3 regions of the Brachybacterium sp. GCM10030267 genome follow, and region 3 is predicted to be linked to each of the others. Evidence: predicted binding sites of a transcription regulator. Region 3 holds the regulator's gene; each other region holds the start of a gene.

Region 1 (9,642 bases), on a different contig from region 3:
CCTGGCCTGCGCCAACGACCTCCACCTGATGGCCGAGGAGTACGACGGCACCGCACAGCGCATGGCCGGCAACTTCCCCCAGGCCTTCAGCCACCTCGGCCTGATCCGAGCGGTCGACGCTCTCGCCCTGACGATCCCCCGCTGAGCCCCGCCAGCAGACGACGAAGGAGATGACCACGATGAGCGATCTGCCCACCATCACCGAGGCCCGCATCGCGGAGCTGATGGACCGCGTGCCCCGCAGCTCCTATGTCGACGGCCGGTTCCTCGCCGCCGCCGGGGACCTGGACGTCATCGACCCCGCGACCGGCCGGCCGCTGACCCAGGTGGCCGACGCCGATGCCACGACCGTCGGCCCCCAGGCGCTCGACGCCGCCGTCGCCGCGCAGAGCGACTGGGCGGCGACCACCCCGCGCGAGCGCTCGGAGATCCTGCGCCGCGCCTACGAGCTGTGCCACGAGCGGGCCGATGACCTCGCCCTGGCGATGACCCTGGAGATGGGCAAGCCGCTGAAGGAGGCCTACGGCGAGGTCACCTACGGCGCGGAGTTCCTGCGCTGGTTCAGCGAGGAGGGCGTGCGCCCGCCCGGCGAGTTCCGCCCGGCTCCGTCGGCGAAGCACGCGATCCTCACCGTGTCCCGGCCCGTCGGCCCCGCCTTCCTCATCACCCCGTGGAACTTCCCGCTGTCGATGGCGACCCGCAAGATCGCCCCGGCGCTGGCGGCCGGCTGCACCGTGGTGCACAAGCCCGCCCAGATGACGCCGCTGACCTCGCTGCTGTTCATGGAGATCCTGGCGCAGGCCGGGGTCCCCGCGGGTGTGGTGAACTGCGTGGTCACCTCGGACTCCAAGGGCCTCAGCTCCACCCTGATGTCCGATCCGCGGCTGCGGAAGATCTCGTTCACCGGGTCCACCGCCGTCGGCCGCACCCTGCTCAGCCAAGCCTCTGAGCACGTGCTGAAGGCGTCCATGGAGCTCGGCGGCAACGCGCCGTTCCTCGTGCTGCCCTCGGCGGACATCGAGACCGCGATCACCGCGGCGATGCCCGCGAAGTTCCGCAACAACGGCGAGGCCTGCACCGCCGCGAACCGGTTCTACGTCCACTCCACCGTCGCCGAGGAGTTCACCCGCCGCCTCGTCGAGGAGGCCGAGAACCTCGTCACCGGCCCCGGCGCCGAGGACGGCACCACGCTCGGCCCGCTGATCAACGAGGACGCCGTCCAGAAGGTCGAGGAGCTGGTGGCCGACGCCGTCGACCGCGGCGCGAAGGTCCTCACCGGCGGGCAGCGGCTCGATCGCGAGGGGTACTTCTACGCCCCCACCGTGCTCGGCGACGTCCCGGCCGACGCCCGCGTCAACCACGAGGAGATCTTCGGGCCCGTCGCCCCGATCATCGTCATGGACGACATCGACGAGATGGTCGCCGCCGCCAACGACACCGAGTTCGGGCTGATGAGCTACGTCGCCGGCTCCGACCTCGCCGAGGTCACCGATGCCGCCCAGCGCATCGAGGCCGGAATGGTCGCGGTCAACGTCGGCGTCTCCTCGGATCCCGCCGCCCCCTTCGGCGGCATCAAGGAATCCGGGCTCGGCCGCGAGGGCTCCCACGAGGGCCTGGCCGAATACCTCGAGACCAGCTACGTGCGCCTGCCGATGTGACCGGCATAAGCTTCGCCCCATGGGGACCACGATCTACCTGACCGGCGAGGCCAAGGCGCCGAGCAACAATCCGATCACGTCGCAGTGGGGATTGTTCTTCATCGGCCTCATCGTCGATACTGAGACCCACGTCATCCGGGCCGCGGACTGCACCGCCACGCTGACTCTCACCGTCGAGTTCGTGCGTGAGCTGCTGGTGGGCCGCTCGCTGCTCGAGGATGACGCCCTGGTGGAGTCGATCACCGACAGGTACCACGGGTCCTCGCAGAGGGCGCTCGCCACGTCCGTGCGCAACGCCGCTGCGAAGTACCGCGATCTGTCGGCCGGCATCACCGCATAACTCACCGTCCGCCCGGAACCTCACCGAACCGGATCCCGTCGGAAGCACCGTGAACGCGCCTCGGAAGAGGCGGCGCTCGCTGGTGCTTCCGATTTTTTTGTCCCCGAATCCGGTCCCGACCCCCGACCGCCCCCGACGAAGAGGACCCTTCTCGTGATCACCGACGGCCTACTCATGCTCGGCGTCCTGCTCGGACTCTCCGGCGTGCTGATCGTGCTCGAACGCACCACCGGCTGGAAGTTCTTCCGCTTCGTGCCCGGCATGGTGCTGATGTACCTGCTGTGCGCGACCCTCAACTCCCTCGGCGTCTTCGGCCAGGACGACGCCACCCGGGAGCCCATCGCCCAGGTCAAGGACGTCCTGCTGCCGGCGATGATCTTCCTGTTCCTCTTCGGCTGCGACCTGCGCAAGATCATCCGGCTCGGCCCGAAGCTGCTGCTGACCTACTTCGTGGCCGCGGCCTCGCTGTTCCTGGCGATGATCCTCGTCTTCCTGGTCTTCCAGGCGGCGCTGCACGAGGAGTCGTGGAAGGCGCTCGGTGCTCTGCTGGGCTCCTGGACCGGCGGCAGCGCCAACATGGTCGCAATCCAGGACATCCTGCAGGCGCCGGAGAGCATCTTCGGCTACGCCCTGATCACCGACACGATCATGTACTCGCTGTGGCTGATGATCATGTTCGCCTCGGTCGCCGCCTCGCCGCGGTTCAACCGGTGGACCAAGGCCGACACCTCCCACCTCGACTCCCACATGGGCGTGCTGGAGGAGGAGAAGCGGCCGGTCACCGTGGTCTCGCTGGCGATCACGATCTTCGGCTCGATCCTGGTCTCGACCGTCGTGACCTGGATCGGCGGCCTGCTGCCCGAATGGGGCGACGTGGTCACCGGCACCACCTGGACGATCCTCATCGTCTCCGTCCTGGGCCTGATCGTCGCCGTCACCCCACTGGGGAAGACCGCGGGCACCCAGGAGGTCGCCACGCTGATGCTGTTCGTGGTGATCGGCCAGATCGCCTCCGGCTCGGACTTCTCGGCCCTCACCCAGGCGCCGCTGTACCTCCTGATCGGCCTGCTGGTGCTCGCCATCCACGCCGTGATCATGGTGGTCTACGCGAAGCTGACCAAGACCGAGCTGTTCTCGCTGGCGGTGGCCTCGACGGCGAACATCGGCGGGATCGCCTCGGCGCCCGTGGTCGCCAGCGCCTTCAACCGGCAGCTGGTCCCCGTCGGCATCCTCTACGCACTGATCGGATCGTTCGCGGGCACCTTCATCGGTCTCGCCGCGGCCCAGGTGATGTCGGCACTGTGAGCACCGCACCCGATCCCCGAGAACGAGAGCTCCACATCCTCGCGGTGCGTCAGCATCGCCACCGGGCTCCTCTGCGCCGTCCCTTCGTCACCGCCGCCCGCCGCACCGAGGCCGTCGAGTACGTCGTCGCCGAGGTCGAGCTGGCCGGAGGCATCGTCGGCCAGGGCTCCGCGGCGGAGACCGTCGCCGTCACCGGCGAATCGGCCGACTCCATCGCCGAGGCCCTCTCCGGCCCCCTCCGGCAGGCGCTGGAGGGCGCCCGGGGCACCGTCGCGGAGCTGTCGGCCCGGATCGCCGGAGCCCTCGAAGGCGGCACCAGTGCCCGGGCGGCGTGCGACGTGGCCCTGCACGACGCCTGGGCCCGCGCGGCCGGCTCTCCCCTGGTGGAGCTGCTCGGCGGCCGCGCCGACGACGGGCTGATGAACGACATGACCGTCTCGCTCGAGGAGCCCGAGGTGATGGCCGAGCGGGCTCGCGCCGCGGTGGCCGGCGGCGAGGAGATCCTCAAGATCAAGCTCGGCCACGACATCGATGAGGACCGACGCCGGCTGGCTGCGGTCATCGCGGCGGCCCCTTCGGCCCGTCTGCGACTGGATGCCAATCAGGGCTGGAGCCCCGAGCAGGCCATCGACATCATCACCGGCTTCGAGATCGACGCTCTGCCGATCGACCTGGTCGAGCAGCCCGTGGCGGCCGCCAACGTGGAGGGCATGGCGCGGGTGGCGGCGGCGGTCGAGCTGCCGATCATGGCCGATGAGTCCGTGTGGTCCGTCGAGGACGCCCACCGGCTCGTCGAGGCCGGCGCCGCGGACCTGCTGAACATCAAGCTGGCCAAGACCGGCGGCATCCCGCAGGCCCTCGCCATCGCCGACGTCGCCCAGGCGGCCGGCATCGAGTGCATGATCGGCGCGATGATGGAGCCGCGCATCTCGATCACTGCGGCCGCGCACGTCGCGATCGCGCACCCGGCGATCACGATGATCGACCTGGATCCGCCCTTCTGGTTCGCCTCCGAAGCCCCCGCCGGCGGCTTCACCCAGAGCGGCGGCTGGCTGCGCCTGACCGGCGGTCCCGGCCTCGGCCTCCAGCGGCTGCGGGCCGATGAGGACGGGGGTGATACGTGAGCACCGTGCCCATGCCGGGTGTCGCGCCCGACCGCGCCCACCCGTCGCACCCTGGACCCACCATCTGCCGTCCTCGCCCTGCCGGGGACACCTCGAAGGAGAACCTGATGTCCACGCACTCCCCCGCTGTCCGTCTCACCCGCCGCGATGGTCTGCGTCTCGCCGCGACCGGTACCGCCGGTCTCGCCGTCGCAGGGCTGGCCTCCGTCGCGCCCGCCGCCGTCGCCGCTCCCGCCGACGCCGCCCCCGCGGGGCTCCCCGCCCCTGGTGAGGGCCTCTCTCCGGGCGGCCTCGCCCATGTCGCCGTCACGGCCACCACCCTGTGGGTGGATCCGCGCACGAACCGTCCCGGGATCGACGACCCCTCGCTGACCAACCCCGTCGACCTGGATGCCTGGAACGCGAACATGCAGGACACCGAGACCCGGCGCTGGCTGACCGGCGAGCTCGAGTCCCAGGCCGTGCTCGGCAGCGAGGTGATCGTCGACGAGATCGACGGCGACTGGGCGAAGATCGTGGTGACCGCGCAGCCCACCCCGCGCGACCCGCGCGGCTACCCCGGCTGGGTGCCCACCATCCATCTGGTGGCCGACGGCGACTTCGCCGCCCGCGCCGGCTCCGCGCCGACGGCGACCGTCACGGCGCTGACCAGCACGCTGACGGGGACCCCGTCGGGCAACCATCCGAGCATCCCGGTCTCCTTCGACACGATCCTGCCGGTGCTCGGCCGTACCGGGAAGGCGGTCAAGGTCGCGGTTCCCGGCGCCCGGGCGGCGTATCTGCCGGCCGACGACGTGGTGGTCCGCGAGCACGGCGAGCAGCCGCCGCTGCCCACCGTGGAGGACATCGTCGCCACCGGTGAGCGGTTCCTGGGGCTGCGATACCTGTGGGCGGGCGTGAGCGCCTACGGGTTCGACTGCTCCGGCTACACCTACACGCTGTTCCACCACCACGGGATCACCGTCAACCGCGATGCCGGTGCCCAGATGAACAACTCCGGGCTCGAGCCGGTCGAGCGCGAGGACCTCCAGCGCGGCGACCTGGTGTTCTTCGCGACCGAGCCGGGCGGCGACTCGATCCGCCACGTCGCCCTCTACCTGGGCGATGACATGATCATGCAGGCGCCCAACGCCTCGCGCAGCGTCGAGAAGATGTCGCTGACCGAGTACGACCCGACCGGCGAGTACGCCGGAGCGCGGCGCGTGGCCCTGGCCGGCTGAGCCAGCGGCGGGTCGAAGGGCCAGCGAGCCGGCGGGCCGGCGGGGCGACGGGCCACCGGTCCGGCGGGCCCCTTGCCCCGTGCAGCCCCACACCACGTTCGTGCCCCATCGGCACCTGACGGCGCGCTCCCTGCGAGCGCGCCGTCAGGTGCCGATGTGTGTCTGGGGCGGTGTGCGACTCAGTGCCGGTGACGACGCCCGGCGCAGTGCTCGTGGGCTGTCCGAGCCGGTGCTCACGGCGACCCGATGTGCCTTTCCTCCACAATGGCAGGTTTTCCACACCCATACTGTTGACGCCGCTCAGATGTGGTAAATCGCGTGGACGTAAACCATCATTCCTCCACAGTGGCAATTCGTCCACATTGACGCCTCGCCGTTCCTCCACAGTGGCCATTCGTCCACATTCGACGCCGCCATCGTTCCTCCACAGTGGTCGCTCATCCACAAATTCCTCCGGATCTCGCGAATCTCTTTCGGATTGGTGTTCGAGTCGATAAACTGGGCACGGCACGTAGGGGCCGGGGATTTCCGGGGGTGCGGCACTGTCAGGGGAAGGGAGGGGGTTTGGTCGTGGGCGAGGAAGAACTGCAACGAGACCACGCTGGCGAGCCCTGCCCGGGCCCGGAGGCCGCTGATTCCGCGAACGCCCGCGAGGGCACCGCTCCTCCCGGCACGGGCGAAGGCCACGGCTTGGATGACGCTCCTGGCTCCGGTGACACTCCCAATCCGGCCGACGATGCCTGCCCCGATGACGCGTCCGGCCCTGCGGACACTGCGCCGGAACCCGAGCCCGAGGCGGAGATGCCGACAGTGCCGCCCCTGCGAGCCCGCAAGCCGCTGACCGAAGAGCGGATCCTCGAGGCCGCCGAAGCCGAGGCCGGCAGTGAGCAGGCCGATCGAGTGCAGGCGATCCATGCCGCCCTCCGTGCCCAGGCCACCGCCTACGCGCGCCAGCTCGAGCGTGTCTGTGAGTTCTTCACCGCCGACGACGAGGTGGCAGGATCCGTGGAGGACTCGGACCTGGTCGCGCTGAAACTCGCCACTGCGATGCGCTGCTCCACCAGCCGCGCCGAGTCCATGATCCGCCACGCCCACCGCGCCATCGACCAGCTCCCCGCCGTGTTCGCGTTCCTCGATGCCGGGGACCTCCCTGAGGACTGGCACCGCCACTTGCTGCGCAAAACCGCGGCCCTCAACGACGAGAAGATCCACATCGTCGACGTGCATGTCTCCTCGTGGGATCTGGCGAACATCTCCCGCGACCAGTTCGATAGACGCCTGAGATACCTCATCGATCTGCTCACCGCCGATGCCCTGCCCGAACTGCCCGAGACCAAGCGCCAGGTGGCGGTGGAGATCGATGATGAGCGGTGCGGGACGGCGACCATGCTGATCACCGGGCCCATCCCCGAGATCATCGCGCTGATGCACCGCATCGACACCTCCGCCCTCACCGTCCAGCAAGCACAGCGCCAAGCCCTCCGCGACGGCCAAGAAGGCCCGCTGCCGTTCGACATCGATGAGGACCTGCGTGAACGCGGCCGCGCCAAATCCCTCGCAGAGCTGCGGTACGCGGTGCTGACCCACTCGATGCTGAGCATCGACCCGGTCCAAGAACGCGGCCAGCAGTTCACCCTGAACGTCACCGTCCCCGCCCTCACCCTCCTCGGTGCTTCGAACGCGCCCGGGCTGATCGAGGGCCAGACCCCGATCCCCGCCGAACAAGCACGCGTGTTGGCAGCGAACGAGGATGCGACCTGGCATCGGATCCTCACCGACCCCGCCACCGGAGCGTTCCTGCCCACCGCGGCCACCACCTACAAACCCAGCGCCCAGATGTGTCAGCAGCTGCGGCTGCGCCACCCCGTGTGCGCCGCCCCCGGGTGCCGGAAAGCCACCGCCCTCAGCGCCGAGAACGACCACATCCAAGAATTCAACCACCACCACCCCGAAGCCGGCGGCCTCACCACCCTCGTCAATCTCCACCGATTATGCTGGCGCCACCACCAGTTGAAAACCAGCGGCCGAATAGACCCCGAACGCGACACCGGAAACACCCGCGCGCCCAGCGGCGGCAGCATGCCCGATAATGAGGGCGGCCCGGGAAATCCGGCACCCGATCCCAGGGGCCCCGGCATCCCCAGTGGTACCGGTCGTGGCGCTGGCTCCGAAAACGACGCCAGCAATACTTTCAAGGGGCACGACCGCGCCGACCCGTTCCACGGCAGCAGCGGCGGGCCCCTGGAGACCCGGTGGAGCATCGACCTCGCCGCCCGCGCCCGCACCCGCGAAGAGACCGACCTCGCCACCCCACACCTCGTCGCCGCCCTCAACACCGCCTGGAACCACCACGAACGCATCCAGGACCAGGCCACCCAGGCCCAAGAACAAGACGCCCAACGCTCCGAGACCGAACGAATCACCGAAAAGCGCCGCGAACGCGAACGCAGATTCCTCGGCAAACGCGCCGACCCCACACCCCCGCCGCCGCCCCGCCCAGAGGACGACGAACCACCACCGTTCTGACGGCGGGCGGCGATTATGGCCATCGACGGCACAGAGTCACCGCCGCCAACCTGCCGAGGCGTCGACGTCGACGGTCCAGCTGCTGCTCGCCCCGTGGAACGGTGCTCGCAGGCTGACCAGAGTCCGGTCAGGCCACTAGGTCCGACAGAAGCGCGCGGACCAGACCGGCGATGCGCCCGTCCGCCTCATCCTGACCGAGTCCGGCGGTCATGACGGCCAGGATTCGCACGTCGGGCCCGGTCGGATCACCGATGTAGGCCACATCGTGGCGGTAGCCGTCGACCCAGCCGGACTTCGATCCCCATTCGATGCCGTCCTGCAGCGGCGTCGCGATCACCGGAATGCGCTGAGCACGCAACGCGTCGCGCGCCAGCGCTCGGGACGCGCGGGAGAGCCCGCCGCCCTCGTCCACCAGCACCCGCATCGTCTCGGCGAGATCGGCGGCACAGGTCTCGTTGGTCGCACCGGCCTCGAGCGCGCTCCCGTCCCCGATCAGCCGTTCCACCCGCGTCGCCGACAGGCCGAGGTCGGCGATCACCCTCGCCACGCTCTCGAGGCCCACGAGATGGACGAGGTGGTTCGTCGCCTCGTTGCTCGAGCGATCGATCATCCGCACCGCCAGGTCACGCACCGCAATCGGTTCGCCCTCGGCCGGGTGCGTCTGATCCAGATGATCCCCACCGAGACTGAACGAACGCCCGTCCGCCCCGATGAACGTCGACGTGGAGCCCACCATGGCGTCCAGATCCAGCTCTCCACGGTCGGCGGCATGCAGGGCGGCGAGGAGGACATGCAGCTTGATCGTGCTGGCGGCGTAGTAGGCACGGTCCGCCCCCTCGGACGCGAGCCGCCGGCCGTCCGCGTCGAGCAGGCAGTACGAGACGGCGACCTGGTCGGGAACGGCGGCGGTCGGGATCGGCATGCACCGAGCCTATCCGCGCAGAGTCGCAGGAGGGTCAGCGGGTGACGGGGATGTCCGTCAGTCGCCAGCGCCCCTGGACCTCCTCGATGGTCACGGTCTCCCCCACCGGGGTGCCGCCCGGGTAGACGATCTCGTCGACGCGCGTCGTGCCGCCGTCGATGCGTGAGTTCGTCCTCAGGTCAGCGAGTGGGCGGATCACGGAGTCGTCCCCGGTCACTCGGTGCAGCGCGGGGAACGTCGCCACAGGACCGTTCATCACGGCGATACCGCCATAGGTCTTCATCAGGATGACGTCCTCGGGCATCGGCACGTCACCCTTCGCGTCACTCACGCCGATCGACGAGCCGACCTCGTCGTCCAGTCTCGTGATCTCGAAGCGCACCACCAGATGATCCTGGACGAGACGGGCCGACGGAGCACGGAACCGCACCGGCGTGAGGTCGTCGAACTCCACACCCTCCTCGCCGGTGGCAACCGGGCCCTCGATCTCCGGGAGGTCCCGGGAGACGGTCTCTTCGGTCTCGACCGGGGTGTCGATGCTCAGCTC
Region 2 (9,642 bases), on a different contig from region 3:
CACCGACATCATGCTCGGTGGCAACGTCGAGTTCATGGCGCACGCCGCGCTGGAGAAGCGCGGTCTGGACGCCGAGGAGGACCCTGAGGCCTACGAGGCCGCCTGGGACGAGGAGCTGGAGAAGGCCAAGGAGGCCGTGGCCGAGCAGCACGATGAGGTCGTCGAGCTCGGCGGCCTGTACGTGCTGGGCACCGAGCGCCACGAGTCCCGCCGCATCGACAACCAGCTGCGCGGCCGTTCCGGCCGCCAGGGCGACCCGGGCGAGTCCCGCTTCTACCTGTCCCTGCAGGACGACCTGATGCGCCTGTTCAACTCGGGCGCGGCGGAGTCCCTGCTGGCCCGCGGCGGGGTCGACGAATCGATCCCACTGACGGGCCGCATGGTCTCCGGCGCCATCCAGCGTGCCCAGAACTCCATCGAGTCGCGCAACGCCGAGATCCGCAAGAACGTCCTGAAGTACGACAACGTGCTGACCAAGCAGCGCAAGAAGCTGTACGAGGAGCGCGCCCGCATCCTCGAGGGCGAGGACCTCGACGAGCACGTTGAGCGGTTCATCGACGAGGTCATCGGCGGCACCATCGACGCTCACACCAAGGGCAAGAACCCCGAGGACTACGACCTCGAGGAGCTGTGGGGCGCGCTGCGCCCGGCCTACCCGGTCTCGATCACGGCGGAGGAGCTGATCGAAGAGGTCGGCGGCAAGGAGGACCTCACGGCCGCCGTGCTCAAGGAGGAGATCCTCGCCGACGCCCGCGTCGCGTACGAGAAGCGCGCCGAGGAGCTCGGCGAGGAGGGTCTGCACCAGCTGCAGCGGCGAGTGCTGCTGTCGGTCATGGACCGTCGCTGGCGCGAGCACCTCTACGAGATGGACTACCTCAAGGAGGGCATCGGCCTGCGAGCCATGGCCCAGCGCGACCCGCTCATCGAGTACGAGCGCGAGGGCCACCTGATGTTCAACGAGATGATCGCGGGCATCAAGGAGGATGTGGTCGGCTACATCTACAACCTCGAGGTGCAGGTCGAGAAGACCGAATCCGTGGTCCCGCAATCGGTGAGCAACCTGCTGCGCCCCTCCGGCGGCCAGAAGGCCGTGGTGGGAGCGGCGGCAGCGTCGAGCAGTACCGGCACGTCCGCGGCTGCCGATGGTGAGGCCGCCGACGAGGCGGCGGACGACGGGACGGCCGACGCGGGGGCGGGCATTGACAGCTCGGGCTCGGCGACAGGCGCCGACGCCGACACTGAGGCCGAGGCCGACGAGCCCCAGGCGGCGACTCCGGAGGAATCCGCTGAGGAGGCCGACGCGCCTTCGGACGTCCTCGCGGAGGAGAACCAGGTCGTGATCACCGCCAAGGGTCTGGATGACCGTCCCAGCTCGGGGCAGCTGCGGTACACCTCGGCGGAGGGCACCGGCGTCCAGGATGACTCGACGCTCTCTCGTGCCCAGCGTCGCCGACAGGCACGACGAGCCAAGAAGGCTCCCGCCGGCGAGCGCGCCGTCAGTGATACGCCGCAGGACAAGCCGGAAGGCGCTCCCACGGGAGCCGGGCAGAACCGGTCCCAGCGCCGCAGTCGCCGCCGGCGCTGATCAGGCTCGCCCGAAGGGCTGTTCGGCTCGTCGGGCGAGACCGCTGCCGTGTCGCGGTGACGTTCGGCTGTTCAGCCGATCTCCAGAACCGTGACGCGCCATCCTGAGTGCCGCAGCTCCCATCGCATCGCGAGGAATCGCGCGCGGTCCGGTTCGCGCAGGACGCAGCTCGCCTCGACGGTCTGCTCGTTGACCACGCAGGTGCGCACGCCGGTGACCAGGAGTCGCTGCGGCGGAGCGTAGCCCGTAGCTGCCCGCAGCCGGCGCGTCAGGGCCGCACGGCGGGACAGCAGCTTCGCGACCTCCGGGGTCACGATCCGGGCCAGTGCGTTCTCCGGGCGCATGTCGCGCACGATCTCCACGGCCCGGCGGGCCACGGGCTCCACCATCCGTTCGACCACGCGGGGATCGTCGGCGGGCAGGGTCTCGGAGGCGTCGCCCGCGCGGGCGGCGCGCTGGTCGGTGGTCGTCATGGCTGCTCCTGGATGGGAATGGTCGAGGGCACGGTGAGCTCCTGCCCGGGTTCGAGATGGTCGGGATCGGTTCCGACCTCGCCCCGGTTGGCCTCATACAGCAGTGGCCACGCGGCGGCGATGTCGGCGGGGTCGTCGGGCGCCGTGCCGAGCAGATCGTCCGTGATGCTCCAGAGGTTGTCTCCGGGGCGCACGATCACGGTCCCCTCGGTCCGGGGTGACGAACCGGTCGCGTCCGGTCCGCTGTCGGGTGCGTTGCCAGCACCGGGGCTCGCACCCGGCTCCTCCGTCGGCTCCGGGTCCGAAGCTCCGTCCGCGGGCCGGGAGTTCTGCCCCTCCGGATCCGTGTGGCCACTGGCGGCGGGACCGTCGCCCCACCCCAGCCCAGGCAGGGTCCCCTCGTCCTCCTCGCTCGAGGCGGGAGCCGCTGCCTCCGGGTCCGGATCGGATTCGGAGGGAGCGGAGGGCGTCAGCTCGGAGGACATCGCGAAGGACGGCGACGCCGCACCGGAGGACTGCGCATCGGGGCTGGCGGCCGTGGCAGGCACGAGCGCCAGCCCGGTGGCCGTCGTCGCCACGGCCGCACTGACGGCCACGCGGCGTGCCATCCGGGGTGCCAGCAGGCGCAGAGCGGCCAGCAGTGCAGCGCCGACCCGGGTGGCCGGCCCCGCGATGAGTACGGTCGAGGCGAGTGCCCACACCAGGGTCAGGTACAGGCAGAGCAACGCGCCTGATCCGGCGGCAGCCACGAGGACCCACGCGATCAGTCCTTCCTCGCCGTGGCCCGTCAGCGCCGCGGGCAGCAGGCTGGATGCTGTCGTCGCCATCGCAATCGTCCCTGCGGCCGCCAGTACGGTGCTCAGCAGCGACGACGCAGGCCGTGTGCTGCGCGGCGCGTCCGCGTCCTCGTCGACCCCCATGGAGTCCCCCCGTCGTGATGCGACACGTCCTCTGCAGTCCATGTCGTTTGATGCAGTTTGGTGTCATTCACGGTGCTATAGAGCAAACTAGCGTGCCGTGGCCCACAGCACAACGTCTGTTCAACGGTTGTGCAGAATCGTGATGGGGGAGGAACGGTGTCGGAGGCGGCCGCGTCTACAGTGGCGTCATGCGATTCGAGCGGATCTTCGACGATCTCGAGGGGCGCTTCGCGCACCACGAGCGGGAAGAGATGCGAGCGGTCTCCGAAGATCTGGCCCGTGCCGAGCGCGCACAGCTGACGCTCGCCGATCGGCTGCGCGGTGCCGGGGAGCACTCGATCACCCTGCATCTCGGCCAGAGCCTTCGGCTGTCCGGGGTGGTCGAGGACGTCGGTCAGGAGTGGCTCTCGCTGCGGGAGGAGGGCAGCGGACAGCGAGCCGTCGTCCCTCTGGGAGCCATCGCGCTGGTGCAGGGGTTATCCACGCGCGCCCGGCCGCCGGAGGAGTCTCTGCGCTCGCCGCTGGGACTGGGGTCGGTGCTGCGCGCGATCGCGCGGGACCGGAGCACCGTGAGACTGGAGACTGCGGCGGGGAGCATCACGGCGCGGATCGCCGCCGTGGGTGCGGACACCGTCGATGTGAATTCCCTGCCCACCGGAGAATCCGGCACCGTGCCCGGATCGACCCGGATCACCGTGGCTACCTCGGCCCTGCTCGCTGTCATCCCGCGGTGAGCGCGGAACCGGGCACCGGAGCCTGGAAGCAGCTGGGGCGGGGGCAGATGGGTCTGGGCGCGGGTCGATCGAGAGCAGCGAGTCAGAGGCGTTCGTCCGACGTCCGCCGCTCCTGTTCACGCTCCTGCTCGAGGGCGTGGGCGGTCGCGGCGTAGCTGCGCTCGATGTAGGACTCGATCTCCGAGACCTCCACCCTCCACTGTCCGCGCCCTCCGACCTTGATGGCCCTCAGCTCGCCGGACCGGACCAGGGAATATGCCTGTGAGGCAGAGATCGAGAGCATCTCGGCGACATCGGACAACGGTACGAAACGAGGTGCCATCGTCCCTCCTTCCGATCGGATCCACCTTGGCAGACCTGCATATTCTCGCACCCTCGGCGCCTGTGGCGATCAGGCGGTGTGGACAACGTCGCCGCAGGTGCCTCGCGGAGGGAGTTGTCCACATTCCACGGCGAACACGGCCGGGGGAGCGCCGAGGGGTTGTAGCCTCGCCGGCAGAGCCGGGCCATACGGGTCGCGGCCAGGGGGCAGGAGGATGCCGTGGGGGCCACCGCACCGATGATGAGGCTGCGCCGGCCGCGCTGGAAGGACCCGCGCCTGATCGTCGGGATCGTCCTCGTGCTGGCCAGCGTACTGATGGGCGCCCTACTGGTCTCCCGTCTGGCCGAGACCACACCGGTCCTCGTCGCGCGCTCTGCCATCGTCCCCGGGGACGAGATCACACCGGATGACCTCACGACCGTCGACATGCGGCTCGGCGACCACACTGATCATTACGTCGGCAGCCTCGAGGCGATCCCTGACGGTGCGGTGGCGACCCGCACGATCGAGGGCGGCGAACTCCTTCCCACGTCCGCCGTGGGACAGGCAGGTGATGTCCCGCTGCGCCCGGTCGTGATCCCCGTGGACGAGACCGTTGCCGAATCCGTGAGACCGGGCGCCACGGTCGAGCTGTGGCACACCGGTCCGGGAGACGAGAGCGGCGGCACCGGGACGGCGGAGCTGCTGGTCTCCGACGCTGTGGTCCGGAGCATCGACGAGGGAAGCTCCTTGGGAATGAGGTCGATGGCTGTGGAGGTGCTGGTGCCCCGCGACAGCCTGGCCGGGGTTCTCGAGGTTCTCTCGCAGGAGGAGCGGCTCGACGTGATCGGCGTGCCCGGCGCCTACGGAGTCGACCCGTGATCGACGTCGTGCTCTGCGCCTCCGGCCGGGACGAGGTGCGCATAGTCCACGACCTGGCCCATGACCGGAGCCGGACGGCCCGCGTGGTGCGCCGCTGCGCCGACCTCGCCGAAACGCTGGCCGTGGTCGCCGCGGGGATCGGTGATGTCGTGCTGATCGATGTCTCCGTGCGCGGGCTCGGGCGTGACTCGATCGCTGCGATGCTCCGGGACGCCGCCGTCGTGGGTCTGCGTTCGCAGGACACCGCGGAACGCACCAGTCTGGGTCTGCGGCACATCCTGCCCTCCGACACCCCGAGTGAGGAGATCCTTGCGGCGCTGAGCGCAGCGGTCGCCTCGGATGAGGAGGACGCGACCGCCTGGGTGCAGGAGGCGGCCACGGAGACTGCGCAGCGCGTCGGCCGGCTGGTCGCCGTCTGGGGGCCGACGGGCTCCAGCGGCCGTTCGACGATCGCGGTCAACCTCGCCGCGGAGGCGGCGCTCGCCGGTCAGGAGACACTCCTGGTCGATGCCGATACCTATGGGCCATCGCAGAGCCAGATGCTGGGCGTCCTGGACGAGACTCCCGGCCTCGTCGCCGCCTGCCGCGCCCACGATCGGGACACCCTCGACGAGGAGACCCTGGAGTCTCTCCTGCCGCTGGCACAACCGCGCCTGCGGCTGCTCAGCGGAATCGGGGTCCCAGCTCGCTGGGCCGAGCTGCGGCGCACCTCGATGGACGGCGTCTGGCACGCTCTCGCCCGTCGGGGAGGGCTTGTGGTCGCTGACGTGGCAGCTGTGCTCGAAGAGGACGAGGAGCTCAGCTACGACACCGCGGCGCCGCAGCGCAATGCGGCCGCGATCAGCGCGCTGGAGAGTGCCGACGCGGTGGTCGCGGTCGTGACGGCGGACCCCGTGAGCATCACCCGCTTCCTGCGCGACCACGCGCGACTCGAGGAGCTCGGAGTGGACGAGCTGCACGTGATCGTCAATCGCGTGGGAGCGCCGATCCCGGGAGACAAGGTCCGCGACCTGATCACGTCGCGGGTGTCGGTGACCACGCTGAGCCTGCTGCCGGACGATCCGGTCTCGTGCCGCACCGCGACCTGGGACGGAGCCCTGCTGGCCGAGGCCGCCCCGCGGTCCGCCCTGCGCAAAGGGCTGCAGGAGATCGCGGCGTCCCCGACCGTGCTCGGGCAGAGTGCCCCGGCGCTCGCCGGGGAATCCATCCCGTCGCCCGGGTGAGAAGATGACCGTATGAGGATCTATCTGCCGCTGACCACCGGGGACCGCCGCGCACTGGAGAGCGCTGGCTCGGACCTCGAGCTGGCACCCGGGCGCGCCGCGTGGGCCGTGACGACCCCGGCCCGAGCGGATCGTCCCGACGAGGACGAGGAGGACCTGGAGTACGAGGCGCTGCAGGACGCCGTGCACGTCGCCTTCAGCGCGAGTGCAGCGTCAGACCGGGCACTCGTGATCGCGGCCGACGTGCCCGACAGGATCACCCGGCCCGCCGACGAGGAGGGCGGCGCGTTCGGAATCGTCCTGAGCGGGTCCACGCGCGCGAGGATCGCGAGCCTCCACGTCACCGAGCTGGATGCCGCCTCGGCCGAAGCCGACGACACCGACCCGGCCCTGCTGTGGTTCGACGCGTCGGAAGGGTCCGAGGCGCTGGCATTCCTCGACGGCGCGGCGGACGACGGCACGCTCGAGAGCTGAAACGACTGGAGCTGGCGACGACCGGAGCTGGCCACAACCGGCGCGTCCGACACGTCGGGGCCGGACTGCCGCGGCGCGGAGCGTCCCGTCGTCGGCCACTCGGCCGAGCGTCTCGTGGCCGTCACTCAGCCGGACGCGCCGCCGGCTCAGTCCGTCTGCGCGGCGCTCGCCTGGTACTTCGCGGCAGATTTCTCCTCCGCGCAGAGCACCTTGGTGACGTAGGGCGCGGCGGCCTTCTCCAATCGCGAACCCAGCAGCGGAATCTTCGCCGTCAGCTCCCCGTCGATGACGACGCCGCTGGCCTGCTCGCCCGCCGGGGTCAGGCGCAGTGACGCGGTCATTCCTGCGGGAGTGCCTGCGACTTCGAGCTTCGTGGTGCCACTGCGGCTGCCGTCGGCCTCCGGTGCGGACCAGGTCTGGACCTCGTGGATGGTGACCGACGACCCCACGAACGGGCGCACGACGTCCGGGACCCGGTCGGTCGGCATGGCGAGCTCGGTACGCACGGTGAAAGCGCCGGCCGGGTCGCCGTCGGCCGTGGCCTCGGCGCGGGTGGCGCCGAGCGTCTGCTTGCGGATCTCGGCATATGCCGGATCGGTGTACATGGCGGCAGCGGCACGGGCCGACAACGGCAGGTTCAGTGTCTCGCGAAGCTTCATCCTCGTCCTCCCCAGGGGTTTCGTCAGCCCTCAGCCTAGGCCAGCTCCGCACCCGGTACGACACGAGCTTTCAGCGCAGCGCACTACCCTGGGACCATGCCGAGCCTGTCCAAATTCCTCGCTGACAATCGCGATCTCTCCGAGAAGGAGGCCGACTGGTTGCAGCACCTGGTCGGAGACTGGAATCTGGTCTCCGATCTGCTCCGATCCGACCTCGTGCTGTGGATCAAGGGGGAGGACGGCCCGCTCGCCGTCGCCCACTGCCGCCCTGCGACCGGTTCCACCGTGTATTACGAGGATCCTGTGGGCAGTGGCCTCGAGGATGCCGGCGGCTCCGAGATCGCCGCACTGCTGGATGGCGCCGAGCCGTCCGGCGAGATGGTCCCGATCGAGCGCGAGGGCCGTGAGGCCACGGGCCTGCTGGTGCCCGTGCGCAAGAGCGGGCGGACCCTCGCGGTCCTGGCCGTCGAATCGCCCGTCGCGGACGGGGCACCGTCCTCGAGCGCGGTGAGGGAGCGCCAGCTCGGCATGCGGCTGCTGACGATGCTCGAGAACGGCGCGTTTCCCATCGATGGCGCCCCGATCCCGCCGCGCCGCGGAGCCCCACGCGTCGGGGACGGGGTCGTCGAGCTCGACGGCGCCGGTGTCGTCCAATGGACCTCCCCGAACGCGCTGTCGGCCTTCCACCGATTCGGGATCGAAGGGGACATGGAGGGCATCACCCTGGCCGAGCTCTCGACCGACGTGCTGCAGTCGCGAGCACCGGTGGATGAGTCGTTGCCGCTGGTGCTGATGGGTCGGGCCGCCTGGCGCTCGGACATGCAGGCACGCGGCGGGACCCTCTCGCTGCGCGCGGTGCCGCTGACCGAGCGTGGCCAGCGCACCGGAGCGATCGTCCTGGTGCGTGACGTGACGGAGCTGCGGCGCCGGGAGCGCGAGCTGATCACCAAGGATGCGACGATCCGCGAGGTCCATCATCGCGTCAAGAACAACCTGCAGACGGTGGCGGCGCTGCTACGGATGCAGTCGCGGCGGATGAAGACGGACGAGGCGCGCGACGCTCTCACGGAGGCCATGCGAAGGGTCTCGACGATCGCCCTGGTCCATGAGTCGCTGCTCCAGGGCTCCCAGGAAGCGGTCCACTTCGACGAGGTGATCGATCGTTGCCTGCGCCTGGCCGTCGACGCCGCCAGTGCCACCGTCCATCGCGCCGGGACCCCGCGGCTGACGGAGACCCAGGTGGAGGTGCGCACCGAGAAGATCGGCCGGGTCGGGTCGATCCGGGCGGAGGAGGCTACGCCGCTGGCCCTGGTGGTGACCGAACTGGCCACGAATGCCGTCGAGCACGGCTTGTCCGAATCCGGGGGGACCCTGACCGTCCGCAGCGAACGGACCGGTTCGCATCTCGTCATCGATATCGAGGACGACGGGACCGGCATGGCCGGGTCGAAACCGACCGGGCTGGGCACGAACATCGCCCACACGCTCGTGCAGGGTCAGCTCGGCGGGACGCTGACCTGGCAGGGACGGCCCGAGGGCGGGACCCGGGCCACGATCGACGTCTACTTGGACCCGCTGACCGTCTGAGATCCGCTGACCGTCTGAGGCTCAAGCCTGTTCTCCCGCGGCTCCGTCACCGGCGCAGCCGGGAGCGGGCCGCAGGAGCGCGAGTCAGCTGGCGCGGCGGGCGCGCGCGTTGCGGCGCTTGAGCGAGCGGCGCTCATCCTCGGAGAGGCCGCCCCAGACGCCGGAGTCCTGGCCGGTCTCGAGAGCGAACTTCAGGCACGCCGTCATGACGTCGCACCGCTGGCACACCGCCTTCGCCTCCTGGATCTGCGTGATCGCCGGCCCTGTGTTCCCGATCGGGAAGAACAGCTCGGGATCATGGTTGAGGCACTCGGCACGGTGGCGCCAGTCCATCGTCACTCTCTCTTTCCAGAACGCCACGCCTCGCCCCGTAGGGGTGCGACGCGGCGAGGTTCGCTCCGGGTGGGGCGTTGTCGGGTCACCGGCTCGGCGCCACGAACCCGTGAGCGGCACAGGCTGCTGCGGGTCACGGTGGGGGTTTCGAGCCGTAATCCATTGTCTGAGCCGGTCGCGGCGCCGACAAGGGCCTACGTCCTCGACCTGGGTGGTACTTCCCACACGGCGCGATCCCGTGCCATCGCGGGCGTGATGCCCGGCACGGAGGCGTTGCGCTCGAGCCGATGGAGTGCTTCGGCGGGCCGGTCCTCGCGCCGCCGGGCAGCGGCCCGCGGACGCGCCCCGGGCACGCCGCGACCTCTCGGGCCTCTCGCGAGCTGCGATGAGAGATCGGGTGAGGGGGATGCCGGATACAGTTCCCCCATGCCCCGAGACGCCCGTGCACGCAGCTCCGCCGCCTCGGACACC
Region 3 (9,642 bases):
GAGGCGATCTTGCAGGCATTGCCCGCATCGACCAGACCCGGCAGGGCATGGACCAGAGTCAGACCGGTACGGGGCACTGCCGCCAGCACATCGGCGGACTCGAACCGGTACAGGTCACGCGGGTCACGCATCGGCGTCTCCTCCCTCGCGGCCGGCTGGATGTCACGTACCGGATGGCACGCACACCCAGACCCGTCCACCATAATGGACCACCGTGCTTCGCCGACCCCGGGTCCGCCCGGCGCGGCGGGGCGTGAGGATCAACCGTCAGGGGGAACAGGTCCGTGGACGACGCTGAAGGACAGATCGCTCGGGAGATCGCGCGTGAACAGGCCTACGCCGATCGGCTCTACGAGCGACTGGATGAACTGATCGGCCAGGTCGAGGGCAATCTCGACCAGATCCAAGCCTCGCAGCACGCATCGACGCACCAGAATCGGTCCGAGCGCGACTCGTTCATGGCGCTGTACGAGGATCGGCTCGCCCTGCTGCGCTCGGTCGCCCGCAGCGTCGTGTTCGGCCGCCTCGACACCGAGGACGAGGCCCGCCGCTACATCGGCCGGATCGGCCTGTTCACCCCGGACCGCGAGCAGCTCCTGGTGGACTGGCGCGCACCTGCGGCGGCCGCCTTCTACCAGGCCACCAGCACCGACCGTCAGGGAGTGCGCCTGCGCCGGCACCTGATCAGCCGCGGCCGGACCGTCGTCGGTCTCGAGGACGACGTGCTGGACCAGTCGGTCCTGGACAACGAGGATCACGACGTGGTGCTCCAGGGCGAGGGAGCTCTGCTCGCAGCCGTCTCGGGCCAGCGCACGGGGCGCATGGGGGACATCGTCGCCACCATCCAGTCCGAGCAGGACCGCATCATCCGCTCCGAGAACCGTGGTGTCCTCGTCGTCCAGGGCGGGCCGGGCACGGGCAAGACCGCGGTAGCCCTGCACCGCGCCGCCTACCTGCTGTACACCCACCGTCGCCGCCTCGAGCATTCCGGCGTGCTGATCATGGCCCCCACCCCGGGGTTCCTGCGCTACATCGAGCGCGTGCTGCCGAGCCTCGGAGAATCCGGCGTGGTCATGCTGACCCCCGGCGAGCTCTTCCCCGGCATCGAGACGTTCGTCCATGACACCGATGACGTCGCTCGCCTCAAGGGCGACGTCGCCATGGCCGAGCTGATCGCCCGTGCCGTCAAGCAGCGCCAGGTGGTCCCGGCGTCCGACATCACGCTGCGCATCGACGGCACGCCGCTCACGCTCACCCGGGATGCGATCCGGTCCGCCCGCCGCGAGGCACGTGCCACCCACAAGCCCCACAACGCCGCCCGCGCCGTGTTCGTGCGAGCCGCCATGGACCGCCTCGTCGAGAACTACGAGAAGGCTCTCAAGGCCCGCGGACACACCGTCGTCCCGGAGGACCGACCGGATCTGCTCTCGGACCTGCGGCATGACCCCGAGATCAAGCGACAGCTGAATCTCGCCTGGCTCCCCTACACCCCGCAGGGTTTCCTGCGGATCCTGTTCTCCCGGCCCGACCGGCTGCGGGCCGCAGCTCCGCGGTCGCTGGCCGACCGGGTCGACGTGCTGGTGCGCCCCAAGGACTCCCCGTGGACCGTCGAGGACATCCCGCTGCTCGACGAGGTCGCCGAACTCCTCGGGGAGGATGCCGCGCCGGCGGAGGCACGTGCCCGCGAGGCCGCCGGCCGGCGCGAGGCCGACGTCGACTACGCCCGCAAGGTGATCGAGAACATCGACACCTCCGGCATCGTGCGCGCCGAGGACCTCGCCGACCAGGTCAGTCAGCTGCGGGACGGCCGCACGCTCGCCGAGCGGGCGTCCTCCGAGCGCAGCTGGACCTACGGACACGTGGTGGTGGATGAAGCGCAGGAGCACTCCCCGATGAGCTGGCGCGCGCTGATGCGACGGGCCCCCACCAAGTCGTTCACCGTGGTCGGCGACGTCGCCCAGACCTCCTCGGCCGGCGGCACGGCGTCGTGGTCCGATGCGCTCGGCCCCTACGTGCAGGATCGGCTCCAGGTGGAGCGCCTGACTGTGAACTACCGCACTCCGAGCCGGATCATGGATCGAGCGGTCGCGATGGCGACGGCTCACGACCTGCCGGTGACAACGGTCAGCTCGGTGCGCGAGGGCGATCGGGGCCCCCTCATCGAGCGCGCGGCCGAGCCGGAGCTGGCACAGCGGGCCGGGGATGCGGTCGCCGCCGCGCACGCCGACGGGATCGGACGGCTGGCCGTCATCACGGCCGAGGGGCGGACGGCTGCCATGCTGAAGGATCTGAGTTCGCGCCCGGACCTGCCCAGCGTGGGCGGCGGGTCTGCGGGTGTCGACGACGAGGTCGCCGTGATGACCGCTCAGGAGGCCAAGGGCCTGGAGTTCGACGGCGTGATCATCGTCGAGCCGGCCGAGCTGGTCGAGGACCACGGCGCCGGGGGTCTCTACGTCGCGATGACGCGGACCACGCAGCATCTCGGCATCGTCCACGCCCGGGATCTGCCGCCCGGCATCGAGCCGGCCTGAGAAGGGGATCGGCGGCCGTGGCTTCCCCTCCACGACCGCCGATCAGGTGTGCACTGCGTGAGTGCACGAGGGATATCCTATGCACAGCCGGCCGTGGTCCTGAACCACGTCCACATAATCCGTCGATCCGAGGGCTCCTGGAGACGCGCCGGATCGGACTCGAGCCGACACTCGCGCCGGTCGGTCCGCACCTGCCGCGGGTCAGTCCGAGCTTGCCGGGCTCGCTGCGCCCCGGGCCGTGCCGGCGCCCTCGGCCCGCAGCCGGGCGATCGCCGCATCGAAATCGTCGAGCGAATCGAAGTCCTGGTAGACGCTCGCGAACCGGAGGTAGGCCACCAGGTCGAGTTCCTGGAGAGGCTGCAGGATCGACAGACCCACCTGGTGAGCCTCGACCTCTGCCTGGCCGCTGGCACGGATGTCCTCCTCGACCCGCTGGGCGAGCATCGCCAGCTCGTCATCGGAGACCGGCCGGCCCTGGCAGGCTTTGCGGACGCCTGAGATCACCTTCGCGCGGCTGAACGGCTCGCTCACACCGGAGCGCTTCTGCACCGACAGCGATGCGGTCTCCGAGGTGGAGAAGCGCCGGGAGCAGTTCGGGCACTGTCGTCGGCGCCGGATGGTCGCGCCATCGTCCGACGTGCGGGAGTCCACGACCCGGGAATCAGGATGGCGGCAGAACGGGCAGTGCATCCACTCAGGATACCGCCGCGTCCCGGACGTCAGGCCGGCACCCGGAGTGTCAGTGGGCCGCGCCCTCGGCGGCCGGCAGCTCGATCTGCTGGCCGGCGGTGATGCGCCCGGTGGGCAGATGGTTGAGGTTGCGCGCCTCGGTCACGAACTCGTGCGGGCTCATCCCCTCCGGAGCGTACTGCTCGGCGTACCCCCACAGGGTGTCCCCGGCCTCGACGGTCACCGTGACCTGCTGCTCGTCCTCGGAGTCGGCGAGCGCGAACGGGACGTCGAAGGCGAGCAGCGCAGCGGCGGCCACCAGCAGGCCGAGCACGAAGGCGATCATCATCAGCACGAGGCGCCCGCGGCGACTGACCTCGAGTCGAACGTTCGCTCGACCGGCGCCCTCGCCCGGCTCGGTGCGGCGCTGCGGGAAGGGGAGAACAGCGGCTGTTTCCGTACGCATGTCCGAACTCCTGTTCGATCGAATGTGTGTGCGACTGTAGCCCCATCGCCGCGCGACACGCAAGGGAAACCTCGAACAGGTGTTTGGCATCCGGTGCGTGCCGCCCTACGCTGGGTGACAGGACAACGGAACCGCGAGGGTCCGACAGACGAAGCCAGGAGGCCTGCCCGATGATGTCGAGCATCCCCACCCCCAGTCAGCCGACCAGGGCACGGGGCGACGCGCCGGCCGACGCCGCGACCGCCGGGCTCACCCGGCGCCAGCGCCTGGTGCTGGAGACCATCAATGCCGCGATCGCCGCGCGCGGGTACCCGCCGAGCATGCGGGAGATCGGTGACGCGGTCGGCCTGACCTCATCGTCGTCGGTCTCCCATCAGCTGCAGGCCCTCGAGCGCAAGGGGTTCCTGCGCCGCGACCCCAAGCGTCCGCGCGCGATGGAAGTGTTCCTGCCCGAGGACGACGGGGCCCCCGAGCCGCCGCCGGTTCCGGAGGTCTCCGCGAACTCCGTCTCGGTCCCCCTGGTCGGCCGGATCGCCGCAGGCGTCCCCATCACCGCCGAGGAGCAGATCGAAGACGTCTTCACCCTGCCCTCGCGCCTGGTGGGCGATGGGGACCTCTTCCTGCTGCAGGTCGTGGGCGACTCGATGATCGATGCCGCCATCTGCGACGGGGACTGGGTGGTCGTGCGCAGCCAGCAGGAGGCGCAGAAGGGCGAGATCGTCGCGGCGATGATCGACGGCGAGGCCACCGTCAAGACGTTCGCCCGCCGTGACGACCACGTCTGGTTGATGCCGCACAATCCGTCCTTCGCCCCGATCCTCGGGGACCACGCCGAGATCCTGGGCAAGGTCGTGGCGGTGCTGCGCGCCGTCTGATGCCGCCCAGGACGTGCTCCGCCCGTGGCGCCGCGTCGAGGCCCGTCCCCTGCTCTCCCGCTCAGTTCTCCACGCCGGTCAGCTCTCCGCCGCTCAGCTCTCGGCGAGACGGCGCAGCGCGCCGAGCGCGACCTCCGGGTCTGAGGTCGGCCACAGCGGTGGCATGGACTCCCGCAGGAATCCTCCGTACCGGGCCGTCGCCAGTCGCGGATCCAGCACGGCGACCATCCCGCGGTCCTCGTGCGACCGGATCAGGCGCCCGGCGCCCTGAGCCATCAGCAGCGCGGCGTGCTGGGCGGAGACCGACATGAACCCGTTGCCCCCGCGCTGACCGATCCGCTCCTGACGGGCCGAGGTCAGCGGCTCATCGGGGCGCGGGAAGGGGATCCGGTCGATGGTGACCAGACGCAGCGAGCGACCCGAGACGTCCACGCCCTGCCAGAGGGTGAGCGTTCCGAACAGGCTCGCGTCCTCGTCGTCGCGGAAGATCCGCACCAGGTTGGCCATCGAGTCCTCGCCCTGGACCCCGATCGTGAGATCGAGGCGGGCCCGCACGTGCTCCGCGGCGAGCTCGGCCCCACGCCGGGAGGAGAACAGGCACAGCGCTCCCCCGCGCGAGGCCTCGACCAGATCGGTGAGATGGTCGAGCATCGCGGGCGACGGCCCCTCGCGCCCGGGCTGGGGAAGGTGGCGCGCGGTGTAGAGGATGCCCTGGCGGCGGTACGCGAACGGGCTCCCGACGTCCAGCCCGGCCCACGCGCTCGAGTTCTCCAGCGGCGGGAGGGCGTCCGGCTCCATCCGGTCCGCTCGCGCAAGGCCCACCTCTCCGGCAGCGGGTTCGAACCGGCCGCCGAGGGCGAGCGTGGCCGAGGTGAGAACGGCAGTGCGGCTCTCCAGGATCGCGCCTCGCATGGCCGCGGCCACGCTGAGCGGCGCGACCTGGATGCTGGAGCGCCCGGTCGCCGGGGAGTGCGAGACCGAGACCACGTCGTCCTCCCCCGGGGACGCCAGTCGTTCACAGACGTCGATGATCTCCTGGAGGTTCGCCCTCACGGCCTTGCGGGACCCCGCCGCGCCGACGGTGCCGTCCTCGCCGGCGTCCTTGGCGTCGGAGTGCGCGGTACGGGCCTCGATACGCAGCTGCTGGATCGCGTCGGCGAGCCGGTCCGGCAGGTCCCCGATCACTCGGCCGTCCGGCGCGAGTTCGAGCGCTTCACGCAGCTCCTCGGAGGCGTCGTCGAGCGCCGTGGCGGCCACACCCAGCCCGCGCAGGTCCCGCACCGTGCCGCGCAGCATCCCGGGGCTGAGCACCTCGGTGACGGCACCCGTCACGCGCCCGGAGAGGTCATGCGCCTCGTCGAAGACGACGACGTCGTGCTCGGGGATGATGCCGTGGTTGTCGAAGGCATCGATCGCCAGGAGCGCGTGGTTGGTCACGATGATGTCGACCTCGCGGGCCAGCTCCCGGCTGCGCTCGGCGAAGCACGAATCCACCATCGGGCACGTCCCGCCCAGACACTGGGAGCCGGTGACGGAGACCTGGCGCCAGGCGCGGTCGGAGACGGGATCGGCGAGGGAGTCGCGGTCTCCGCTGTCGGTCTCCTCCGCCCACTCGCGCAGTCGCCGCACCTGGTCCCCCAGGCGTTCGCTGCCGGTGCGGGCGGGGTCCGTCGAGGCCTCCGCGAACAGGGCCCCCGGGTCGATGTCGACCGGATAGCCGCCGTCGATCTTGTGGCGGCACAGGTAGTTGCCGCGTCCCTTCAGCAGCGAGAAGGTCGGGGTCCGGGGCAGGTGCGGGGCGAGGGCCTCGACGAGCCGCGGCAGGTCCTTGCGGACGATCTGCGTCTGCAGCGCGATGGTCGCCGTGGAGATGACCACGGGCCGGCGGCTGACCAGCGCGTGCCGCAGCGCAGGGACCAGATAGGCCAAGGACTTGCCGGTGCCCGTGCCCGCCTGCACCAGCAGGTGGCGACCGCCGCTCATCGCCGTCCCCACTGCCTCGGCCATGGCCTGCTGACCCGGCCGCGGCGACCCGCCGATGGCCGAGACCGCCGCGTCCATCAGGGCGGTCAGCTCGATGTCGGCGGATCCCGGGGCGGTGCCGGGATCAGTGAGAGCGGTCATCTCTCCAGCGTATCCACGCCGGATCCGAGGACGGCTCAGGCCGCGCCGTTGAGCTCTGCAGCGAGCGCCTCATCCACGCGGGCATGCAGCTTCGTGCCCTCCATGAGGTGCTCCTCGGAGAGCACCTCTCCCGTGGTGTGGACCCTGGAGACGAGGTCTCCCCGGAAGTAGGGCACGAGCACGTCGACCTCGACCGCGGGGCGGGGCAGTCGCTCGGCGATCCGCTCGCGCAGCTCCTCGATCCCCATCCCGGTGCGCGCGGAGACCACGACGGAATCCCCCACCACGCTGCGCAGGCGGGCGATGGTCTCCGGCTCGGCGATGTCGGCCTTGTTCAGCACCACGATCTCGGGGACGTCGAAGCCCTCCAGCTCCCCGAGGACCGTGCGCACGGCCCGGATCTGACCCTCGGGATCGGGGTGGGAGGCATCGACCACATGCAGCAGCAGATCGGCGTCGCCGACCTCCTCGAGCGTGGAGCGGAACGCTTCGATCAGCTGCGTGGGCAGGTGCCGCACGAAGCCGACGGTGTCGGCGTAGGTGAATTCGCGACCGTCCGGCGTGGCCGAGCGCCGCACCGTCGGGTCCAGGGTCGCGAACAGGGCGTTCTCGACCAGCGCCCCGGCGCCGGTGAGCCGGTTCAGCAGCGAGGACTTGCCGGCATTGGTGTATCCGGCGATCGCCACGGCGGGGACCTGGTTGCGCTTGCGGTCGGCGCGCTGGGCGTCTCGGCCCGGCTTCATCGCGCGGATCTCGCGGCGCAGTTTGGACATGCGGTCGCGGATGCGCCGCCGGTCGAGTTCGATCTTCGTCTCACCGGGACCGCGCGACCCCATCCCCGCGCCGCCCGCGGCGACACGGCCGCCGGCCTGCCGGGACATCGATTCGCCCCAGCCGCGGAGCCGCGGGAGCAGGTACTCGAGCTGGGCCAGCTCGACCTGTGCCTTGCCCTCGCGGGAGCGGGCGTGCTGGGCGAAGATGTCCAGGATCAGCGCGGTGCGGTCGATGACCTTGACCTTGATGATGTCCTCGAGCGCGCGGCGCTGGCCGGGAGCGAGCTCGCCGTCGGCGATCACGGTGTCCGCCCCGGTGGCCGTCACGATGTCGGCGAGCTCGGCGGCCTTGCCGCGGCCGAGGAAGGTGGCCGGGTCAGGATGGGCTCGGCGCTGCAGGATCCCGTCGAGCACCTCGGAGCCGGCGGTCTCGGCGAGCGCCGCCAGCTCGTGCAGGCTGGTCTCCGCCTCCTCGGCGTTGCCCGAGGTGTAGAGGCCGGCCAGCACCACGCGCTCCAGGCGCAGCTGGCGGTACTCGACCTCGGTGACGTCCTCGAGCTCGGTCGACAGTCCCGCCACGCGCCGCAGGGCCTGACGGTCGGCGAGATCGAGCTGTTCGCCGTCGGCGTCGGAGGTGAAGCCGGCCGACGGGGCCGCGGCCTCGCCGCGGGAGAGGATCCGCTCGGTCAGCGGGTCCCGGTGAGGGGACGCCGGGGAGGGCGTCGCCGGGCCGGTGGAGTTGGCGGTGCGGTCCTCGGCCCCGGGCCTTCCCATGGTGGTCCCGTCGACGTCCGTGTCGGATTCGGGTTCTGGATGGAAAGCAATGGGCACGATCGGGGCACTCCTCGGGTGGGACAACGTGGTTTCTCCAGAATCCCACGCCCGGCCATCGCGGTCGAGAGATTTTGCCCAGGGCGCATCGGGGATCACGACCATCCGGTCCGCAGGGAGCCCATGCCCCCGCCCTGCGGGCAGCTCAGGCCCAGGGTCCGCAGGGAGCCGGCGCCTCCTCCGCCGCACCTGCCCCGGGCGCTGCGCCGACGGCGAGATCCGTATCCTGCTGGGGTGGACGAGCACTACTTCACCCCCTCCCCCGCGTCCGAGGACCGACGCTTCCCGCTGCGTGTGCGTCTGGCCGGTCGTGATCTCGAGCTCGTCTCGAGCGCCTCGGTGTTCAGCGGCCATGGCCTGGACAAGGCGACCGCCGTCCTGCTGGACCGCCTCGACGAGATCACGGAGCCGCCACCGGGGGCGAGGATCCTCGATCTGGGATGCGGGTGGGGTCCGATCGCGCTGACCGCGGCCCTGCTGCGGCCCGATGCGGAGGTGTGGGCCGTGGACGTCAGTGAGCGTGCACGGCAGCTGACCGCCGAGAACGCCGACGGGCTGGGACTGGAGAACGTGCGAGTGGTCGCACCGGAGGAGTTCCCGGAGGACATCGCACTGGATGCGATCTGGTCGAACCCGCCGATCAGGATCGGCAAACAGGCTCTGCACGAGCTGCTGCTGACGTGGACGGCGAGGCTGTCACCGCACGGGACGGCCGCTCTCGTCGTCGGCAAGAATCTGGGCGCTGACCCGCTCGCCCGCTGGCTCGACCAGCAGCTGAGCGCGCGGGAGGTCGCGAAGGTGGCCAGTGCGAAGGGGTTCCGGGTCCTGGAGGTCGGCCCGGCCCGCTGAGCCCCCCGGTCACCGGTCCCGGGCAGCGTCGGCCTTCTCAGATCAGCGTGACGCCGTCGGCCACCAGCACGGCCGGTCCTGTCAGCGTGACCTCGCCGACCCCGGTCCAGCCCACCTGCAGGGTGCCGCCGGGTACGTCCACTCGCCACGGCTGCCGCGAGCCGTCCCCGGCGCGCAGCGCCGCGGCGACCGCGACGGCGGCGACGCCGGTCCCGCACGAGCGGGTCTCGCCCACGCCGCGTTCGAACACCCGCATCGCCACGTGGCGCTCCCCGCGCTCGGAGACCAGCTCGATGTTGGCGCCGTCGGCGGGCTCGGGGTCGAGGACCGGCCGACGGGAGAGGTCGAGCTCGTCGAGGGCCAGCTCGGCGGGGAGGAAGGCGACGGCGTGGGGATTGCCCATGTCCACGTCGGTCGCGGCCAGTGCGCGCCCCGCGATCTCGACGGTGCGCGAGTCCTCGCCGATCCTGCTCGGCCCCATCCCCACGCGCACGGACCAGCTCGGGGAACCGGCGTCCGGGTGC

Evidence for each region. The regulator LexA, encoded in region 3, represses DNA repair genes until DNA is damaged. The targets are predictions, from matches to a motif close to TCGAACANNTGTTCGA.
Region 1: the regulator LexA is predicted to act here: its motif matches at 6,121-6,136, upstream of ACFQS2_RS00190 (DUF222 domain-containing protein).
Region 2: the regulator LexA is predicted to act here: its motif matches at 3,087-3,102, upstream of ACFQS2_RS04225 (LysM peptidoglycan-binding domain-containing protein).

Annotation. Positions count from the first base shown of each region.
Region 1 is NZ_JBHTCX010000001.1:32,651-42,292, forward strand. It holds gene ACFQS2_RS00160 (glycoside hydrolase family 15 protein) at 1-145, shown strand, start outside; gene ACFQS2_RS00165 (NAD-dependent succinate-semialdehyde dehydrogenase) at 180-1,658, shown strand; gene ACFQS2_RS00170 (DUF3870 domain-containing protein) at 1,678-1,998, shown strand; gene ACFQS2_RS00175 (DUF819 domain-containing protein) at 2,152-3,303, shown strand; gene ACFQS2_RS00180 (dipeptide epimerase) at 3,300-4,427, shown strand; gene ACFQS2_RS00185 (NlpC/P60 family protein) at 4,535-5,647, shown strand; gene ACFQS2_RS00190 (DUF222 domain-containing protein) at 6,338-8,173, shown strand; gene ACFQS2_RS00195 (serine hydrolase) at 8,301-9,095, opposite strand; gene ACFQS2_RS00200 (OmpA family protein) at 9,130-9,642, opposite strand, start outside.
Region 2 is NZ_JBHTCX010000005.1:36,505-46,146, forward strand. It holds gene secA (preprotein translocase subunit SecA) at 1-1,585, shown strand, start outside; gene ACFQS2_RS04220 (Rv3235 family protein) at 1,657-2,058, opposite strand; gene ACFQS2_RS04225 (LysM peptidoglycan-binding domain-containing protein) at 2,055-2,885, opposite strand; gene ACFQS2_RS04230 (hypothetical protein) at 3,167-3,712, shown strand; gene ACFQS2_RS04235 (helix-turn-helix domain-containing protein) at 3,795-4,034, opposite strand; gene ACFQS2_RS04240 (SAF domain-containing protein) at 4,254-4,895, shown strand; gene ACFQS2_RS04245 (CpaE family protein) at 4,892-6,118, shown strand; gene ACFQS2_RS04250 (DUF6912 family protein) at 6,131-6,592, shown strand; gene ACFQS2_RS04255 (DUF2505 domain-containing protein) at 6,739-7,251, opposite strand; gene ACFQS2_RS04260 (sensor histidine kinase) at 7,348-8,838, shown strand; gene ACFQS2_RS04265 (WhiB family transcriptional regulator) at 8,923-9,171, opposite strand; gene ACFQS2_RS04270 (hypothetical protein) at 9,598-9,642, shown strand, end outside.
Region 3 is NZ_JBHTCX010000017.1:305,408-315,049, forward strand. It holds gene ACFQS2_RS15920 (proteasome assembly chaperone family protein) at 1-131, opposite strand, end outside; gene ACFQS2_RS15925 (HelD family protein) at 285-2,531, shown strand; gene nrdR (transcriptional regulator NrdR) at 2,733-3,221, opposite strand; gene ACFQS2_RS15935 (LysM peptidoglycan-binding domain-containing protein) at 3,271-3,666, opposite strand; gene lexA (transcriptional repressor LexA) at 3,840-4,541, shown strand; gene ACFQS2_RS15945 (ATP-dependent DNA helicase) at 4,635-6,665, opposite strand; gene hflX (GTPase HflX) at 6,701-8,269, opposite strand; gene ACFQS2_RS15955 (class I SAM-dependent methyltransferase) at 8,504-9,118, shown strand; gene dapF (diaminopimelate epimerase) at 9,156-9,642, opposite strand, start outside.